3 regions of the Kitasatospora sp. NPDC058063 genome follow, and region 2 is predicted to be linked to each of the others. Evidence: riboswitches for the same ligand, from Rfam matches in the RefSeq annotation. Region 2 holds a riboswitch; each other region holds the start of a gene.
The links. Region 2 has a riboswitch for S-adenosylmethionine ahead of thrC (threonine synthase). Riboswitches for the same ligand answer to the same signal wherever they lie in the genome.

Region 1 (6,545 bases), on a different contig from region 2:
GGACGGCGTCCGGATGGGCCAGCACGCCCGCGCCGAGCTGCAGCGCGCCCGCGACCGGGCCGAGTGCTACGCGGGCGTCGCGCGCGACCTCGCCGACGCCACCGGGGTCCGTCCGGTCCGTGACCTGCCACTGGCCGGCTACTACCCGCCCGACCTGCCCCGGCCGCTGGCCGAACTCGTCCTCGTCAGCCCCACCGAGGCCACGCTCTGGCAGGCCGTCAACCGGCTGGTCACCGATCACCCGGTGGAGTCCGTGGAGGTCACCCTGCTCGGCGAGCGGCCCCGGCACACCGCCGTCACCCTGCGCTGGCCGGGCGAGGACCCGCTGCTGGACCCGTGGTACCAGGTACGGGTCGCCACCGCCGCGCTCACCGGCGACCTCGCCTCCGTCCCGGTCCGCCCCTACCTGGCCGCCGACGACCACGTGGAATGCCTGATCGCCCTCGCCGAGGAGGGGCTCGGGCGCGCCTTCCTCGCGGGCGATGTGATCGACGTGGCCCAGCTCGCCGGGCAGCCCTTCGACCCCGTCGAGACCGCCGCGGTGGTCGCCGCCTACCGGCTCGCCCCGGAGGCCGCGGCCCTCCTCGACCTCGCCGCCGAACACGTGCCGCTCGGCTCCCTGCGGGACGTGCGCACCGTCCTGGAGGCCGAGGTCGCCCCCGAACGGCGCCGCCGCCGCGGCCGCCACCACCCGCTCCGGCCGCGCCACGGCACCCTGCTGCGCCGCACCGTCATCCGGCACCGGTGGGACGAGGCCCTGCTGCTCCCGGCCGGCGACGCGACCCTGCTGCTCACCCCGGTCGCCGACTACCTGCTCGGCCCCGAGGGCACCCGGCCGACGGCCTCCGAACGCGCCGCCGCCCTCGCTGCCCTGAGCGACTGGGACGCCACCGCCCCCGGCGGCCCGGACCGGGCCCCGTGCACCGGCCTGCCGGAGCCGCGCCACCGCTGAGCGGGCCCGCGGGCGGCGGCCGGGGGCGGGGGTCGGGGTGGGGGTCGGAGGTGGGGGGGCTTGCCGAGCGGCCCGGGAAGTCTTGTATCGTTCCTGGCGAATCATCCAGAGGGGTGGAGGGACCGGCCCTACGAAGCCCCGGCAACTCCCCGTTCGACCCGGCGTCCGAAGTACGCGCCGTGCCGTCCGGGGGCAGTGCCAACTCCGGCCTGTCGCCACTGTGGCGCGGGAAAGATGAGGAGACACGGTGCTCTCTGTGCTGTCCTTCGCCCGGGCGCTTCCCGCCCCGGCGCTTTCGCGTACCCGTCTCGTGCCCGGCGCAGGCAATCGGCCGTTTCCCCCGGCCCGTCCTCGCTGACCACACCCCCCGGCTCCCCGCCAGGAGCCGCCGTGAGCAGCGACCGTCCGCTGCTCCGGGCCCCGAGACTGGAGTACCCCCACATGGAGAACACGAGCGGCGTCGGCGTGCTCGACAAGGTCACCTCGATCCTCGGCACCCTGGAGGCCGGCCCCGCCACGCTGGGCGGCCTGGTCGCCGCCACCGGCATGGCGCGGCCCACCGCCCACCGGCTGGCGGTCGCACTTGAACACCACCGCCTGGTCAGCCGGGACACCCAGGGCCGGTTCATGCTCGGCCCGCGGCTCGGCGAGCTCGCGACGGCGGCCGGCGAGGACCGGCTGCTGGCCGCGGCCGGCTCGGTCCTCTCCCAGCTGCGCGACATCACCGGGGAGAGCGCCCAGCTCTACCGACGGCAGGGCGAGGTGCGGATCTGCGTGGCCGCCGCCGAGCGCCTCACCGGCCTGCGCGACACCGTTCCGGTGGGCGTCACCCTCCCCATGAAGGTCGGCGCCGCCGCCCAGATCCTGCTCGCCTGGGAGGAGCCCGAACGGCTCCACCGCGGACTGCAGGGCGCCCGCTTCACCGCCACCGCGCTGAGCGGCGTACGGCGCCGGGGCTGGGCCCAGTCGGTCGGCGAGCGCGAACTCGGGGTCGCCTCCGTCTCCGCGCCGGTCCGCGGCCAGTCCAACCGGGTGGTCGCCGCCGTCACGGTGTCCGGGCCGATCGAACGCCTCACCCGGCACCCCGGCGCCCAGCTCTCCCAGGCCGTGGTGGAGGCCGCGCACCGGCTCACCGAGGCGCTGCGCCACCCCTGAGCGGGGCCCCGCCCGCGTCGGGCCCCGGCCGCATCGGGGCCCTGACACGGGCGGGGCCGTCTGCCCCGGGCTCAGGCCCGGGGCAGCAGCACGGCGCGGGAGGGACGGGGGATCCGGCTGATCACCGAGCCGATCAGGGTGCCGATCGACACCCCGAAGACCGCCGACACGGCCGTCAGCACCGACTGCGCGCCGTTCCCGACCTCGATCTGCGCGGTGTGCAGCAGGCCGAAGGAGCCCGGTACCACGATCCAGAACGCCGGGAGGTAGAGCACCTGCCAGAGCGGACCGCCGGGCAGCCAGTGCACCAGGGTGGCCGCGGCCGCGGCGGTGACCGCGCCGGCCAGGCCGCCGACCGCCGCGCCGTGCGCCGACCCCACCACCACCTGGACCGTGACGCTGACCGCGATCACCACGACGATCCACGGGACGGCCGAGGGCGGGGTGTTCACGCTGACCACCACGCCGGCCACCGCGAGCGCCAGCCCCAGCGCGATCACCCACCAGCTGGGCCTGGCGACCTGCACGTCGGCCAGCGCGGCGGCCGGCACGCCGGCCGCCGTCGCGGCCGCGGCCACCCCGGCGAGGAACAGCGCCAGCTGCACCGCACCGGACACCAGCCGGGCCGTACCCGCGCTGGCCGCACCCGCGGCGATCTCCGACAGCCCGGTGACGAGCAGTCCGCCCGGCAGCAGGATCGCCAGCGTGGCCACGATGGTCCGCAGCGGGCCCTCCAGCAGCCCGGCCCGGGCGAGCGAGAGGACCAGCAGCGCGACCAGGAAGCCGGCGGTGACGGGCAGCAGCGGCCGCAGGTACGGCAGCCGCCGGGCGAGCACGGTCAGTCCGACGACGATCAGCGAGCCGAGCCCGGCCGCCAGCACATTCGCCGCCACCGGCTGGAGGAAGAGGCAGACCCCCACCCCGACCGGCAGCGCCCCGAGGTCCGACACCCACGCGGGCCGGCGGGCCGGGGCCCGCCGGATCCCGTCCAGCTCGGCGAGCGCCCGGGGCCCGTCGAGCTCGCCCGCCCGCAGCCGGTGCACCAGGTGGAGGACGTCGGCCGTCTGCTCGAACCGCAGCGCGGTGCCGACCGGCTGGAACCGGGTGGCGTCGTCCGGCCCCAGCGCGACGAAGAGCCCGTTGGTCAGGGCGGCGACCCGTACCTCCGGCGCCCCCAACGCCCGCCCCAGCCAGTGGAGCTCCTCTTCGACGTCATGGACGGGCAGGCCGCCGCCCAGCAGGGCTTCGCCCAGTTCGAGGAGCAGACGGCGGAGCGGGTCGGGCGGGGCGTCGGTGCCCCGGACCGGGGGAGACTTGCTTGGCATGGCAGGTATCGTCCCATCCCGCCCGAATCGGTCCGACTCTGCCCCGGTCTGATCGGTTCTGCTCACCGTCCGCCCGTGACACCGCCGGGCGCTGTCACGGGCGGACGGTGAGCACCAGCTTCCCCGTGACCCGGCCGGTCTCGCCCTCGGCGTGGGCCTTGGCAGCCTCGGCGAGCGGGTAGGTGCCGGAGACGTGGACGCGCAGCTGCCCGGACTCGGCGAGGGCGGCGATCGCGGCCATCCCGGCCCGGTCGTGCTCGACCAGCAGGGTCTTCGCCGTCACGCCCAACTCGGCGGCACGCTCGGCCAGTCCGTCGAGGTCGTGGGGCAGGATCGACACCAGGACGCCGCCGGGCCGGAGCGTCTCCAGGGAGCGCAGCCGGTACTCCCCGCCCAGCGGGTCGAGGACCACGTCGACGTCCCGGGCCTCCTGCACGAAGTCGGCGGTGCGGTAGTCGATCACCTCGTCCGCGCCCAGGCCCCGGACGAAGTCGTGCTTGGCGGCGGACGCGGTGCCGATGACGTACGCGCCGCGCGCCTTGGCGATCTGCACGGCGACGTGCCCCACGCCGCCGGCCGCCGCGTGCACCAGGACCCGCTGCCCCGGCCGGACCCCGGCAGTGTCGACGAGGGCCTGCCAGGCGGTGAGCGCCACCAGCGGGAGCGCGCCCGCCTCGACGTGGGTCAGTGCGGCGGGCTTGGGCACGAAGGCCCGGGCGGGGCCAGTGACGTACTCGGCGTGCGAGCCGGCGCCGTACGGGTAGGGCAGCATGCCGAAGACCTCGTCGCCCGGGGCGAGGAGCGAGACGCCGAGGCCGACCGCCTCGACGGTCCCGGAGACGTCCCAGCCGAGGGTGAACGGGGGCTGCCCGAGGAAGATGCCGCGCTCGCGGTGCTTCCAGTCGGTGGGGTTGACCCCGGCGGCGTGGACGGCGACGAGGATCTGGCCGACGCCGGGCGTGGGCCGTTCGACCTCGGCCTCGTGGAGGACGTCCGGGGCGCCGAGGGTGGTCTGGGTGACGGCTCGCATCGTGTTCGTGGTCATGGACCAAGCCTGCGACCGGGGCCCTGACCTGCGAAATGGCAAGATGGTCAAAGACCGATAGGATCGTGCCATGCCTGCGATCGCACCCCGCGGCCACCGCGGCCCCGGTTTCATCGCTCTCCCCGGCGCCCTCGGTCTCCCCGGCGACCGGCCGCCGCACCGCGTGGTCGTCCTCGCCCTCGACGGCGTGTACCCCTTCGAGCTGGGCATCCCCAACCGGGTCTTCCCCGGCGTGCCGGGAGCGTACGAGGTGGTGACGTGCGCCGCGACGGACGACCGGACGGTCGCCACCGACGCCGACTTCACGATCACCGTCGGGCACGGGCCCGAGGCGCTGGAGAGCGCCGACACGGTCGTCATCCCGCCCTACGCCCTGCACCGCGTCACCGCCGACCTGCCGGACGCCGAGCGCGCGGCCCTCGCCCGGATCCGCCCCGGCACCCGCATCGTCTCCATCTGCACCGGCGCGTTCGCCCTGGCCGCCGCCGGCCTGCTCGACGGCCGCCCCGCCACCACCCACTGGGCGCTGGCGCCGGCCTTCCGCCGGATGTTCCCCCGCGTCGCCCTGGACGCCGACGTGCTGTTCGTCGACGACGGCGACATCCTCACCTCGGCGGGCGCCGCCTCCGGCCTCGACGTGTGCCTGCACGTGGTGCGCTCCGACCACGGCAGCGCCGTCGCCAACCAGGTCGCCCGGCACTGCGTGGTGCCGCCCTGGCGCGAGGGCGGCCAGGCCCAGTACATCGAACAGCCGGTGCCGCCGGAGGGCGCCAACGGCACCGCCGCGACCCAGGCCTGGGCCCTGGAACACCTCGACCGCCCGCTCGCCCTGAGGGAGTTGGCCGCGCACGCGCGGATGAGCCCGCGCACCTTCGCCCGCCGCTTCCAGGAGGAGACCGGCACCAGCCCCGGCCGCTGGCTGATCCAGCAACGGCTGCACCGCGCCCGCCACCTGCTGGAGACCAGCGACCTCCCGGTCGACCGGATCGCCACCGAGATCGGCTTCGCCACCGGCGCCTCGCTGCGCCAGCACCTGCACGCGGCGATCGGGGTGTCGCCCCAGGCCTACCGCGCCACCTTCCGCGGCCGGGCCGCCGCCCCGAGCCGGACCTGACCGGCCGTCGCCCCGGTTCCCCGCTCCGGTCCGAGCTGATGATGCTCTCCGCGCTCCCGGTCGCCGAACTGCGCGGTCAGGCGGATGCGCTCGCGCGGGAGATCCGCGAGGTCGACGTGCGGATCCAGCGCACGAACTGGGAGGTCGATCTGCTGGACTGACAGTCCGGCATGATCGGACGATGTGGAGCAGGTAGCAGCTTCGGAGGCGTGCACACACCGAGGGCCGGCGGTACTCCGGCCCACTCCTGGCGCGTGAAGAGCAACGCGGGGTTCGACTCCCCATCAACAGTGCAGCTCAGCACCGCGTACAGGTAACCGTGCACAGCACACAGCACATCACCACGTGCAGGTCCGCGGCGGCGAGGGCGGGTTCGGGGCATTCCACATCGCAGCTCCGCGCAGGAAGTCGGCGGGCCCGACTTCCTGCGCGGCGCGCCGGCCCGGCTCAGGCGTGGAGCGTGAACGGGGCACTGGAAGCTTCGCCTCCGTATGATCCCCGCATGTCCTGGATACGCCGCCGCTCTCGCGCCACCGAGCCCACCGAGTCGTCCCAGCGCACCGAGCGTTGCGAGCCGCCCGAGAGCCGACTGCCCGACCGCGAGTTCCTCGCCCTGGTTCGCGATGCCCTTGAGGAGATCGCCCCCGGCAGCACGGAGGGCACCGAACTCAAGGGCAACTCGCTGCTCAGCCCCCGGGGCTGGGCCGTCGCCGTCGGACCGGCAGGACACGGGGACAACCGGCACTACGACCTGATCGCCTTCCCGGACGTGAGTGTCCAGCCCGACGTCCCCTGCTTCACGGACTGCGTCGTGGTCGTCAGCACCCCGCGCGCGGCGGCCGGGCTGTGGGCCCGTTCCGCCGGTGCCTGCATGCTCGAACTGCTCGACGGTCGCGGGCAGTTCGCCGATCACCTGAGCCCCGACCAGGAACACGGCGTCCCGGGACGGCGATC
Region 2 (6,545 bases):
CCTTGAGGCGATGGGTGCGGTCGAGGCGTTCCAGGGCGGTCCGGTAGATGGTGGCGGCCATCCGGCCGAGGGCCTGGCCGTCCTGGTGGCGGTGGTGCCGGACGCCGACGTCCACCTGGGCCAGGGCGTCCAGGCCGGCCAGTTCCAGGGCGTCGACCAGCAGGCCGAGTTCGACGCCGTAGCCGGTGGGGAAGGGCAGCCGTTCGAGCAGTGAGCGGCGGGCCGCGTACTCGCCGCCGAGGGGCTGGACGAAACCGGCGAGTTCCGGCCAGTGGAGGTTGAGCAGGGGCCGGGCGACGAGTTCGGTGACCCGGCCGCCGCCGGCGGGCAGGACGGCGCCCTCGGATTCCAGCGGGCGGTCGTACATGGCCTTGACCAGCTGGATGGACTCGTCGGTCAGCAGCGGGCCGAGGATGCCGGAGACGAGGGCCGGGTCGAATTCGCGCAGGTCGGCGTCGACGAAGCAGACGATGTCGCCGCGGGTGACCAGCAGCGAGCGCCAGAGCACCTCGCCCTTGCCGGGAACGGCGGGCAGCCGGGGCAGGACGGCGTCGCGGTGCTCGACCCGGGCGCCGGCCTCGGCGGCGACGGCGGCGGTGGCGTCGGTGGAACCCGAGTCGACGACGACGAGTTCGTCGACGAGCGGGAGGCGTTCCATCAGCTCGCGGCGGATGGTGCGGACGATGTCGCCGACGGTGGCCTCCTCGTCCAGGGCGGGGAGGACCACGCTGACGGTGCAGCCGGTGCGTTCCTTGGCGGCGAGGATGGTGCGGACCGGCCGGTCGGCCGCGCTCCAGGAGCGGCGGCGCAGCCAGGACGCCGCCTGCGGGAGGAGCTCGGGAATCGGTTCGGCGGGCACGGAGGTCTCCTCGGCGGGGTCGGTGGGACGGGTCATCTCGCGTGGCGGACGCACCCGTTCAGGATTGACGCCTTCGGATACAGTCTTCGTACAGCGGTCGGACCTTTGCACGCCGGGGTCGCCGTTGAGCACCACCACAATTTCACAAGCTCATCCAGAGGGACTGAGGGAACGGCCCGTTGACGTCCCGGCAACCTTCCCGCGCGGCTGTCTGTCGACAGGCCCCGGCGGGACAGGTGCCAATTCCGGCCTGTGGCGCGACCGTGCCACGGGGAAGATGAGGAGAGAGGCCTCGCCATCATGGCTATCGACACCGCCGCACCTGTTTCCGTCGACCTCGGCCCCGCCGCCGCGCTGTCCTGTCGCGAGTGCGGCACCCGCTTCCCGCTCGGCCCCAGCTTCGCCTGCCTGGAGTGCTTCGGCCCGCTGGAGATCGCCTACGAGTTCGGCAGCGAGGGCGCCGAGGAGCTGCGCAAGCGGATCGAGGCCGGTCCGGCGTCCATCTGGCGGTACGCGCCGCTGCTGCCGGTTCCGGCCGACGTGGCGTCGAAGCCCAATCTGAACCCGGGGTGGACCCCGCTGGTGAAGGCGGACAACCTGGGCCGGGAGCTCGGTTTCACCGCCCAGCTGCACGTCAAGGACGACTCCGGGAACCCGACGCACTCGTTCAAGGACCGGGTGGTCGCCTGCGCGATCGAGGCGGCCCGGGCGTTCGGGTACACCACGCTGTCCTGCTCCTCCACCGGCAACCTGGCCGGCGCGGTGGGGGCGGCGGCGGCCCGGGCCGGGTTCCGGTCCTGCGTGTTCATCCCGCACGACCTGGAGCAGGGCAAGGTCGTCATGGCCGGGGTGTACGGCGGCGAGCTGGTCGGCATCGAGGGCAACTACGACGACGTGAACCGCTTCTGCTCGGAGCTGATCGGCGATTCGGCCGGCGAGGGCTGGGGCTTCGTCAACGTGAACCTGCGGCCGTACTACGGCGAGGGTTCCAAGACGCTGGCGTACGAGATCTGCGAGCAGCTCGGCTGGCGGCTGCCGGAGCAGATCGTGATCCCGATCGCCTCGGGCTCGCAGCTGACGAAGATCGACAAGGGCCTCCAGGAGCTGATCAGGCTCGGCCTGGTCGAGGACCGGCCGTACCGGATCTTCGGCGCCCAGGCCGAGGGCTGCTCGCCGGTGTCGGCCGCGTTCAAGGCCGGCCGGGACGTGATCAAGCCGGTCAAGCCGGACACCATCGCCAAGTCGCTGGCGATCGGCAACCCGGCCGACGGCCCGTACGTGCTGGACATCGCCCGCCGCACCGGTGGCGCGGTGGAGGACGTCACGGACGCCGAGGTCGTGGCGGCGATCCGGCTGCTGGCGCGGACCGAGGGCATCTTCGCCGAGACCGCGGGCGGGGTGACCGTCGGCGTGCTGAAGAAGCTGGTCGAGACCGGGCAGCTGGATCCGGCCAAGGAGACCGTCGCGATCAACACCGGCGACGGCCTGAAGACCCTGGACGCCGTCTCCGACTCCGGGATGACCGCCGTCATCCGCCCGACGCTGGACTCGTTCCGCGCCGCCGGCCTCGCGTCCGCCTGAACCACCCGATCGGCCCCGCCCCCCGCAAGGAGAGTCATGAGCGCCAACGTCCGCATTCCCACCATCCTCCGCACCTACACCGACGGTGCCGCCGTGGTGACCGCCGAGGGGGTCACCCTGGCCGAGGTCGTCGCCGACCTGGAGAAGAACCACCCGGGCATCTCGGCCCGCATCCTGGACGACACCGGCAAGCTGCGCCGCTTCGTGAACGTCTACGTGAACGACGACGACGTGCGTTTCGCCGAGGGCCTGGCGACGGAGATCAAGGACGGCGCCGGCATCTCGATCATCCCGGCGGTGGCCGGCGGCTGCTGAGCCTTCGCGACCAACCCGCGGTCGCCCGCGCGTACGGAATTCCGTTTCCCGTATGCGCGGGCGACCGCTGGCATTCCGGCCGGAATATTTCCCGGTCGAGTCGGAGTAGAGTGTGGCTCGGTTGGGAACAGGGTTTCCCTTTCGGCCCCCGCAGTGCTCGGCCCGGGGGCGTCCGGCCGGCGGGACCGGCCCGTGAAACATGTCAGGCGGATGTCAGAATTCCCGCGGACATTTGAGTAATTCGTCCGCTATGTCCGGCGTGAAATGCCGAGATTATTCCGATTCGGCCCGTCCTGTCCCTTGACATCGAGGCGGAATTACCGGTGGCTGGCCCTGTTGCAGAGGGCGTCGATCCGGATACATTCAGCGGCGGTCGACGCAATCACCCGCTCGCCGGAAGCCGCCTGGCGTCCTGCACGGAGGGTTGCGGCGTGCACGGCTGCGCCCAGGGGGGGTTCCCCGGGCCGGCCTTCAACCAACCCGGGCCCGCGACCTGCGGGCGCGTGAAGGGCCAGCACAGCACTAGGGGAGTTCGGAATGGCTCAGGGCACCGTCAAGTGGTTCAACGCGGAGAAGGGCTACGGCTTCATCGCGGTCGACGGTGGTGCGGACGTCTTCGTCCACTACAGCGCGATCCAGATGGACGGCTACCGCACCCTCGAGGAGGGCCAGCGGGTCGAGTTCGAGATCTCTCAGGGACAGAAGGGCCCGCAGGCGGACATGGTCCGCGCCGCGGTCTGACCCCTTCCGACCCCAGGAGCTCGGCGCGGCCCTGCGGCTGGTGACCTCTCGCTTCTCGACGGGCCCGTGCGACTCGTGTCGCACGGGCCCGTCGGCGTTCCCGGGCGGCCCCGGCGGCGGCTCGCGGATTGTCGATTGGGCTTGCACTCGCCCACCCGGAGTGCTAATCATTGGCGTTAGCACTCACAGTGTGAGAGTGACAGCGGACCGGGTCGGTGAGGCCCCCGGGAGCGGAGGGAATGGACCTCCGCGCACCAGGGCCGTCCGTCGCGGGCACCCCTTGGTCCGAGCAGTCGACCGTGTCCCGGAGGACCACTTCTGATGGCCAAGATCATCGCCTTTGATGAGGAAGCTCGCCGCGGCCTTGAGCGTGGCATGAACCAGCTCGCCGACGCGGTGAAGGTCACGCTCGGCCCCAAGGGCCGCAACGTCGTGCTGGAGAAGAAGTGGGGCGCCCCCACGATCACCAACGACGGTGTCTCCATCGCCAAGGAGATCGAGCTCGAGGACCCGTACGAGAAGATCGGTGCGGAGCTCGTCAAGGAGGTCGCCAAGAAGACGGACGACGTCGCGGGTGACGGCACCACCACCGCCACCGTGCTCGCCCAGGCCCTGGTTCGCGAGGGTCTGCGCAACGTCGCCGCCGGCGCCAACCCGATGGCCCTGAAGCGCGGCATCGAGAAGGCCGTCGCCGCCGTCTCGGACCAGCTGCTGGCCCAGGCCAAGGACGTGGAGACCAAGGAGCAGATCGCCTCCACCGCCTCCATCTCGGCCGCCGACACCCAGATCGGCGAGCTCATCGCCGAGGCCATGGACAAGGTCGGCAAGGAAGGCGTCATCACCGTCGAGGAGAGCAACACCTTCGGTCTGGAGCTCGAGCTCACCGAGGGCATGCGCTTCGACAAGGGCTACATCTCCGCCTACTTCGCCACCGACCTGGAGCGCATGGAGGCGACGTTCGAGGACCCGTACATCCTCATCGCCAACTCCAAGATCGGCTCGGTCAAGGACCTGCTCCCGCTGCTGGAGAAGGTCATGCAGAGCGGCAAGCCGCTGGTCATCATCGCCGAGGACGTCGAGGGCGAGGCCCTGTCGACCCTGGTCGTGAACAAGATCCGTGGCACCTTCAAGTCCGTCGCCGTCAAGGCCCCGGGCTTCGGTGACCGCCGCAAGGCCATGCTCGGCGACATCGCCATCCTCACCGGTGGCACCGTCATCTCCGAGGAGGTCGGCCTCAAGCTGGAGAACGCCGGCATCGACCTGCTGGGCACCGCCCGCAAGGTGGTCATCACCAAGGACGAGACCACCATCGTCGACGGTGGCGGCGACAGCGAGCAGGTCGCGGGCCGCGTCAACCAGATCCGTGCCGAGATCGAGAACAGCGACTCGGACTACGACCGCGAGAAGCTCCAGGAGCGCCTCGCCAAGCTGGCCGGCGGCGTGGCCGTCATCAAGGCCGGCGCGGCCACCGAGGTGGAGCTCAAGGAGCGCAAGCACCGCATCGAGGACGCCGTCCGCAACGCCAAGGCCGCCGTCGAGGAGGGCATCGTCGCCGGTGGTGGCGTCGCCCTGCTGCAGGCCGGTGTCGCCTTCGACAAGCTGGAGCTGGACGGCGACGAGGCCACCGGTGCCAACATCGTCAAGGTCGCGCTGGAGGCCCCGATCAAGCAGATCGCGACCAACGCCGGCCTGGAGGGTGGCGTCGTGGTGGAGAAGGTGCGCAACCTCCCCGCCGGTCACGGCCTGAACGCGGCCACCAACACCTACGTCGACCTGATCGCCGAGGGCATCATCGACCCGGCCAAGGTCACCCGCTCCGCGCTGCAGAACGCCGCCTCCATCGCGGCGCTGTTCCTCACCACCGAGGCCGTCATCGCCGACAAGCCGGAGAAGGCCGCCGCGGCCGCCGGCGGCGGCATGCCGGGCGGTGACATGGACTTCTGATCCTGATCGCTTTCGATCGGATCGGTTGGACCTCGTCCGTGTGGGCGGTTCCCTTCGGGGGGCCGCCCACACGGCGTTTCGGCGTTCGGACGTGTCGGCGCTCCGGGCGCTCCGGGCGCTCCGGGCGTTTCGGCGTTCCGGACGTGTCGACGGAGAATGGACGGATGGCTGCTGACGACATCGAGACCGCCCTGCACAACGCGCGGGCACTGATCCTGGCCGACCTCACCGCACGGGACGTGGCGGACGCCGCCGTCGTCTCGCTGGTGGAGCAGGCCGTGACGCACCGCCGCTGGTGGCTGGAGCAGTGGCCGGACGGCACCGAGTACGTGCTCGGGCTGGTCGCCCAGGACGTCCAGGACGCGCTGCTGGAGGCGTACGGGCGCTGGCCGCTGTGCGCCGACTGCGCGGCCGACGGGGACCCGCACGCCCTGGGCGTGGAGCCCGAGCTGGGGCCGGACCCGCACTGGGTGTGCGGCAAGCAGGGCGCGGTGGTGGCACCCGTGGGGAAGCTCGCGTAGACCCGTGCGTACCGTGGCGGTATGAAGCGCTGGGTGTGGGGTGCGGCGGGCGGGTGCTGCGGGCTCGGGCTGTGGTGGGCCGCGGTCGAGCTATTGGGGGCCGACCAGGACGCCTGGTGGGCCGTGCTGGGGCGCGTCCCCTCCGTGATGGCGGGGATGGCCGCCGCGGACCGGGTGCTCGCGCGCCGGGGCTGACGGCCGTCAGAGGGAGCCGAGTTCGGCCGTCAGGTTGGTCCGCGCTGCGGCCGTGAAGCGCTCGCGGGCGGCGGGAGTGCGGTAGAGCGCGGGCAGGGCGAGCAGGTGGCGCAGGACGGCGGCCCGGCCGGCCGAGAAGTCCGGCGCGGGGACGAAGCCGTACTCCTCGCGGACGGCGGCCGCGTACGCCGCGTACGCCTCGGGGCTGCCGCCGAGGACGGCGAGGTCCGCGTCGCAGAGCACCTCGCCGTTGCGGTCGCCGGGGGCCGGGTCGTGGCCGACGGTGAGCAGCACCAGGCGCTCGACCTCGGCGACCCGCTCGGCGGGCAGTCCGGCGGCGGTCAGCGCGCGGACGGCCAGGGCGGCGCTGCGCTCCTCGTTCTCGGTGC
Region 3 (6,545 bases), on a different contig from region 2:
GGGTCACCACCCTCGTCCCGCTGCTGCTCTTCCTGCCGCTGCGGTTCCCCGCCTGGCTGGTGCTCGGCCTCTGGTTCGCCCTGCAGTGGTGGTCGGTGCACTCGGCCGGGCCCGGGGTGGCGTACCTGGTCCACGTGATCGGCTTCTCGGCCGGGTTCCTCTACGCCTGCACCGTGGTTCGCCACCCCCCGCGACGACCCGGCCGACGCCCGATACGCTGGCGCCACCCCACAAAGGAGCCCGAACTGTGATCACCGCCATCGTCCTGATCAAGACCAGTGTCGACCGCATCCCGGAGATCGCCGAATCCATCGCCGCCATCGACGGCGTCAGCGAGGTCTACTCGGTGACCGGGGGCTACAACCTGGTGGCGATGGTGCGGGTGCGCCGGCACGACGACCTGGCCGAGGTCATTCCGGGCCGGCTCAACAAGGTCCCGGGCGTGGCCCACACCGAGACCCAGATCGCCTTCCGCACCTACTCCCAGCACGACCTGGAAGCCGCCTTCGCCCTGGGCCTGGACGAGTAGCGCTCAGCCCTCGCGACGGCCCCGGTCGATCTGCACGGTCGCGACGCAGCGCCCGCCCTCGTTGCGGTAGTTCCAGGCCGCCCCGTCCGTGACCAGCTCCCGGACGGCGGTCAGGAAGCGGTCGACGTGCTCGTCCGGCGTCCCGGCGCCGAAGCTCACCCGGATCGCGTTCAGGCTGCGCTCGCCCGGCAGCGAGGACTCCGGCGCCCCGCACTCGGACGGGGCGACGTCCTCGTCCCCGAGCAGCGTGCGCACCAGCGGGTGGGCACAGAACAGGCCGTCACGCACCCCGATGCCGTACTCGGCGGACAGCGCGGCCGAGAAGTGCGAGCTGTTCCAGCCCCGGACGACGAAGGACAGCACGCCGACCCGGGCGGAGTCGGAGCCGAACAGGTTCAGCACCTTGACCTGCGGAATCTGCGCCAGCCCCGCGGTCAGCCGGGCGATCAGCTGCTGCTCGCGGGCCTCCAGCGCGTCGAAGCCGGCCTCGGTCAGGGCCCGGCAGGCCGAGGCGATCGCGTAGGCGCCGATGACGTTCGGCGAGCCGGCCTCGTGCCGGGCCGGGCCGGTGTGCCACTGCACGGCCACCGAGCCGTCGCTCTCCCGGGCCACCGTCCGGGTCGCCCCGCCGCCGGCCAGGTACGGCTCGGCCGCGTCCAGCCAGTCCGCCCGGCCGGCCAGCACCCCGGCGCCGAACGGCGCGTAGATCTTGTGGCCGGAGAAGGCGATCCAGTCGACGTCCAGCTCGCGGACCGAGACCCGGTGGTGCGGCGCCAGCTGGGCGGCGTCCAGCACCACCCGGGCGCCGTGCCGGTGCGCGGTCCGGGTCAGCTCGGCGACCGGCCACAGCTCGCCGGTCACGTTGGAGGCGCCGGTGACGCAGAGCAGCTTGGGGCCCTCGGGCGCCCCGGCGAGGGCGGCGTCGAGCGCGGCCACCGCCTCGGCCCGGGAGCGCGGCGCCCGCAGGTAGGTGACATCCAGTCCGGCGTGCGCCCAGGGCAGCAGCGAGGCGTGGTGCTCGGTCTCGAAGGCGAACACCCGGGTGCCGGCCGGAACGGCCGCGGCCAGCAGGTTGAGCGAGTCGGTGGTGGCCCGGGTGAAGACCACCTGGTCGCCCTCGCGCAGGTCGAGGAACTCGCCGACGGTGCGGCGGCTCTGCTCGAACAGGTCGGTGGACAGCTGGGAGAGGTACCCGGCCCCGCGGTGGACGCTGCCGTAGTACGGCGCGTAGGCGGCGACGTCGTCCCACACCCGCTGGAGCGCCGGGGAGCTGGCCGCGTAGTCCAGCGCCGCGTAGCCGACCTTCTCACCGTTGGCGAGCGGGACCTGGACGTCGGCGCCGAGGACGGCGAGCGGGGCGCAGGTCTCGGTGATGGCGAGAGCGGACATGAGGATGCACTCCTTCAGGGGTGAGGGACCCCGGGAGTGCTGCTCGTCCGGCGTCCGCGCTTGTCGCACGGACGGCTTGCCGTGACGACCCGGTCCTCACCCAGGGCACCCCGCCACGGACGGAGGGTTGCCGGACAGCCAGCTGGGGCTTCGCGCTGTCACTCATGACCTGGCGAAGACTCTAGGCCGCGTCCATCGGGTGGTCAAACGGGCATCCAGCATCCGGACAGCACGGGAGCCCGTGCCGGCGTTCCGGCACGGGCTCCCCAACTACCGCCTCAGATCCGGCTGGTGGCCTCCGACCAGCGTCGCAGCAGGTCCTGCGCGGCACCGGAGTCGATCGCCTCCGCGGCCCGCTCCATGCCGGCCGCCAGCTGCTCGGCGAGCGGCGCCTCGCCGAGGTCCAGCGCGACCAGCGCCGCCGCCGTGTTCAGCAGGACGGCGTCCCGCACCGGCCCGTGCTCCCCCGCCAGCAGCCGCCGCGCGACCTCGGCGTTGTACGAGGCGTCCGCCCCGCGCAGCGCTTCGATGCCGACCAGTTCGATGCCGACGTCCCGCGGGTCGAAGGTGGTCTCGGTGACCACCCCGTCGCGCACCAGCCAGACCTGCGAGGTGGTGGTGATGGTCAGCTCGTCCAGCCCGTCGTCGCCGCGGAAGACCAGCGCCGTCGCGCCCCGTTCGGCCAGCACCCCGGCGATCAGCCCGGCCAGCCGGGTGTCGAAGCAGCCGATGGCGTGCGCGGTGACCCTGGCCGGGTTGGTGAGCGGGCCGAGGATGTTGAAGGAGGTCGGCACCCCGAGGTCGCGCCGCGCGGTGGCGGCGTGCCGCATCGAGGGGTGGAACTTGGCCGCGAAGCAGAAGGTGAGACCGACCTCCTCGGCCACCTCGGCGACCCGCTGCGAGGAGAGGTCCAGCGCCACCCCGAGCTTCTCCAGCACGTCCGAGGAGCCGCTGGCGGAGGAGGCCGACCGGTTGCCGTGCTTGACCACCTTGGCGCCGGCGGCCGCCGCGACGATCGCCGACATGGTGGAGATGTTGACGGTCTTCGCCCGGTCCCCGCCGGTGCCGACGATGTCCACCGCCGGTCCGGGGATCTCCAGCGGCTCGGCGTGCTCGTACATCGCGTCGACCAGGCCGGCGATCTCCTCGACCGACTCGCCCTTGGCCCGCAGAGCGATCATGAACCCGGCCACCTGCACGGGGGACGCCTCGCCGCTCATGATCCGGTCCATCGCCCACGCGGTGGACGCGCGGTCGAGGTCCTCCCCCTGCAACAGCGCCGCCAGGAGGTCCGGCCAGGTGCGGATCACCTGCGCGGGGTCGCTACCGCCGTTCGCAGGGTTCACGTTCACCATGGCTGACTCCAGCTGTTTGTCGGTTCCCCGCTCCGGGGGGACGTCCGTACGGATGGAGCCAGCCTATCGAGCGAAGCGGCCGCTTCTACCCCCCTCTTTTCCAGTTGCCGGGGGGGAATTCAGCGGACGGCCGGAGTCCGCTTCGCCAGCCGCGCCCGCAGCAGGGTGGCGACCGCCCCGGCCAGCGCCACCGGCTCCACCGGGCGGGAGATGGCGGCGTCCGCCCGGCTCCAGGCGGCGAGCCAGGAGTCCTGCGGCCGGCCGATCAGCACCAGCACCGGCGGGCAGCCGTAGATCTCGTCCTTGAGCTGGCGGCCGAGCCCCAGCCCCCCGGCCGGAACGGCCTCGCCGTCCAGCACGCAGAGGTCCACGCCCCCCTTCTCCAGTGCCTTGAGCACCGCGGGGGTGGTCGCGCACTCCAGGTAGGACAGTTCCGGAAGATCCTCGGCGGGCCGACGGCCGAGCGCCGTCAGCACCTGCTCGCGGGTGTTGCGGTCGTCGCTGTAGACGAGGACGGTGAGCGTCTCATCGGTCGTGTACGCCATGGACCCTGCTCCCTCAAGTGTGATCCGGACCACGTTCGCCTGATCCGGATGCTACTCCCGATCACCGTCCGCCGAGTCCCCCTCGCGCACGATCCGTCCCGAGCCGCCGCGCCCCGGGCTCACCCGCCCGGAGGACGGCCCGTCACCCGATCCCGTCCAGTCCACCCGTACGGCCGACCCCGGGCCCGTCCCCTTACCTCCCGCGGCTGCTCCGACCGTGCAGCGACGCGCCGGGCAACGGGGTCGCGGGCCCCTCCGAGGAACCATCAGAAAAGGGACACGCCGCTGCTCAACCCCCGTCCGGGCACCCCGGCACCCCTCAAGGGGGCATACCGCACGCACCGGACACTCCGAGGGACACCCCCCGACGTGAAGACGGAATAAGGGACCGACATAATGTCCGTCGTGGCGACAGCAACAGCAGTAGAAACCGGGCACGCGCACGGATCGGTCAACCGGCCGAACATGGTCAGCGTCGGAACGATCGTCTGGCTCAGTTCCGAGTTGATGTTCTTCGCGGCCCTCTTCGCGATGTACTTCACGCTCCGCTCCGTCAAGGGGCCGGAGTTCTGGACCGAGAAGGCCCACGCCCTCAACGTGCCCTTCTCCTCGGTCAACACCACGATCCTGGTGCTCTCCTCGCTCACCTGCCAGCTCGGCGTGTTCGCTGCCGAGCGCGGTGACGTGAAGAAGCTCCGGGCGTGGTTCATCCTCACGTTCGCCATGGGCGCGGTCTTCATCGGCGGCCAGGTCTTCGAGTACACCGAGCTGGTCAAGAAGGACGGCCTGTCGCTGTCCTCCGACCCGTACGGCACGGTGTTCTACCTGACCACCGGCTTCCACGGGCTGCACGTGACGGGTGGTCTGATCGCCTTCCTGCTGGTCCTGGGACGGACGTACGCAGCCAAGCGCTTCACGCACGAGCAGGCCACCGCGGCGATCGTCGTGTCGTACTACTGGCACTTCGTCGACGTCGTGTGGATCGGCCTGTTCGCGACCATCTACCTGATCAAGTAACCAGCTGATCAGGTCGCTGGCCACCGGCTGCGGCCCCCGCCCTCACCGGCGACGGGCCGCTTCTGCCGGTGCCGACGCTCCCACCGACCGACCGCGCGCGCAGCCCTAGACAGGCAGCCTCGTGCCGGCCAGACCGGCCGCCGGGTGCACCCACCAGTCGACCAGATCCTGACACCGGGGTTATTCCGTGAAAAAGCTCTCCGCACGACGGCGCCACCCATTGGCGGCGCTGGTCGTCCTACTTCTCGCCCTGGCGGCAACCGGGGGGCTGTACGCCGCGTTCGCGCCCGCCGACAAGGCGCAGGCCGACGTCGCCGCGCAGTCGCTCGCGATCGATGAGGGCAAGAAGCTCTTCGCCGTCGGCTGCTCCTCCTGCCACGGCCTGAACGGCCAGGGCAGCAGTGACGGTCCGAGCCTGGTCGGCGTCGGCTCCGCCGCTGTCGACTTCCAGGTCGGCACCGGCCGCATGCCCGCCCAGCAGCCCGGCGCCCAGGTGCCGCGCAAGAAGAACATCTACTCGCAGGCCGAGATCGACCAGCTCGCCGCCTACGTCGCCTCCCTCGGTCCCGGCCCGGTGACCCCGACGGAGGAGCAGTTCACCTCGACCAACCCCGAGGACATCTCCAAGGGTGGCGAGCTGTTCCGCACCAACTGCGCCCAGTGCCACAACTTCGCCGGCCAGGGTGGTGCCCTGACCAAGGGCAAGTACGCCCCGTCGCTCGAGGGCGTGGACGCCAAGCACATCTACGAGGCCATGCAGACCGGCCCGCAGAACATGCCGTCGTTCCCGGACACCACCATGCCCGAGGAGCAGAAGAAGCAGATCGTGGCCTTCGTCCGCCACACCACCAACGATGAGCCCAACCCCGGCGGTCTCACCCTGGGCAGCCTCGGTCCGGTGACCGAGGGTCTGTTCGGCTGGATCTTCGGCCTCGGCACGCTCATCGCGGTCGCGATCTGGGTCGCCGCCCACACCACCAAGGCCAAGAAGTCATGAGCCACGACATGTCAGAAGAGAAGCTCCCGGAGCCGCACGGCTCCGCCGGCGAGGTGGCCGATCACGGCAGCCCGTTCGCCGACCCGGGCCTGCCGGCCCACGAGCCCCGGCGCACCGACATCGACGAGCGGGCCGCCCAGCGCGCCGAGCGCCAGGTCTCGCTGATGTTCGTGATCTCGATGCTCGCCACCGTGGGCTTCATCGCCTCGTACGTGGCCATCGACCCGGACAAGATCGTCTACATCTTCCCGCTCGGTCACGTCAGCGCGCTGAACTTCGCGCTCGGCCTGACCCTGGGCATCGCGCTGTTCATGATCGGCGCGGGTGCGGTCCACTGGGCCCGCACCCTGATGTCGGACGTCGAGCTGCCGGCCGAGCGTCACCCGATCGAGGCGTCCGACGAGGTCCGCGCGGACGTCATCGAGCAGTTCAAGACCGGCGCCGCCGAGTCCGGCTTCGGCCGCCGCAAGATGATCCGCAACACCCTGATCGGCTCCATGGCGCTGGTCCCGCTCTCCGGCGTGGTCCTGCTCCGTGACCTTGGCCCGCTTCCCGAGAAGAAGCTCAAGGAGACCGGTTGGAAGGAGGCGACCGAGGCCAAGCCGCTGCCGCTGATCAATATGAACACGCTGCAGCCGATGAAGCCCGAGGACATCGTCATCGGCTCGCTCACCTTCGCCATGCCGGAGGGCCTGTCCACGCACAGCGAGGAC

Region 1: linked by a shared signal. The riboswitch ahead of ACFVUY_RS08940 (IclR family transcriptional regulator) and the one ahead of thrC (threonine synthase) in region 2 are both predicted to bind S-adenosylmethionine.
Region 3: linked by a shared signal. The riboswitch ahead of ACFVUY_RS12020 (aminotransferase class V-fold PLP-dependent enzyme) and the one ahead of thrC (threonine synthase) in region 2 are both predicted to bind S-adenosylmethionine.

Annotation. Positions count from the first base shown of each region.
Region 1 is NZ_JBHVSD010000004.1:195,861-202,405, reverse strand. It holds gene ACFVUY_RS08945 (hypothetical protein) at 1-952, shown strand, start outside; SAM riboswitch class I at 1,051-1,193, shown strand; gene ACFVUY_RS08940 (IclR family transcriptional regulator) at 1,394-2,107, shown strand; gene ACFVUY_RS08935 (threonine/serine exporter family protein) at 2,179-3,432, opposite strand; gene ACFVUY_RS08930 (NADP-dependent oxidoreductase) at 3,527-4,477, opposite strand; gene ACFVUY_RS08925 (GlxA family transcriptional regulator) at 4,641-5,591, shown strand; partial or broken gene ACFVUY_RS08920 (hypothetical protein) at 5,606-5,752, shown strand; gene ACFVUY_RS08915 (DUF6348 family protein) at 6,094-6,545, shown strand, end outside.
Region 2 is NZ_JBHVSD010000024.1:147,912-154,456, reverse strand. It holds gene ACFVUY_RS33430 (glucosyl-3-phosphoglycerate synthase) at 1-895, opposite strand, end outside; SAM riboswitch class I at 1,007-1,143, shown strand; gene thrC (threonine synthase) at 1,160-2,440, shown strand; gene ACFVUY_RS33420 (MoaD/ThiS family protein) at 2,477-2,755, shown strand; gene ACFVUY_RS33415 (cold-shock protein) at 3,293-3,496, shown strand; gene groL (chaperonin GroEL) at 3,818-5,440, shown strand; gene ACFVUY_RS33405 (hypothetical protein) at 5,605-5,961, shown strand; gene ACFVUY_RS33400 (hypothetical protein) at 5,983-6,156, shown strand; gene ACFVUY_RS33395 (hypothetical protein) at 6,163-6,545, opposite strand, start outside.
Region 3 is NZ_JBHVSD010000006.1:67,730-74,274, forward strand. It holds gene ACFVUY_RS12010 (rhomboid family intramembrane serine protease) at 1-251, shown strand, start outside; gene ACFVUY_RS12015 (Lrp/AsnC family transcriptional regulator) at 248-529, shown strand; gene ACFVUY_RS12020 (aminotransferase class V-fold PLP-dependent enzyme) at 533-1,918, opposite strand; SAM riboswitch class IV at 1,970-2,088, opposite strand; gene trpD (anthranilate phosphoribosyltransferase) at 2,197-3,273, opposite strand; gene ACFVUY_RS12030 (hypothetical protein) at 3,393-3,818, opposite strand; gene ACFVUY_RS12035 (heme-copper oxidase subunit III) at 4,215-4,835, shown strand; gene ACFVUY_RS12040 (c-type cytochrome) at 5,023-5,832, shown strand; gene ACFVUY_RS12045 (Rieske 2Fe-2S domain-containing protein) at 5,841-6,545, shown strand, end outside.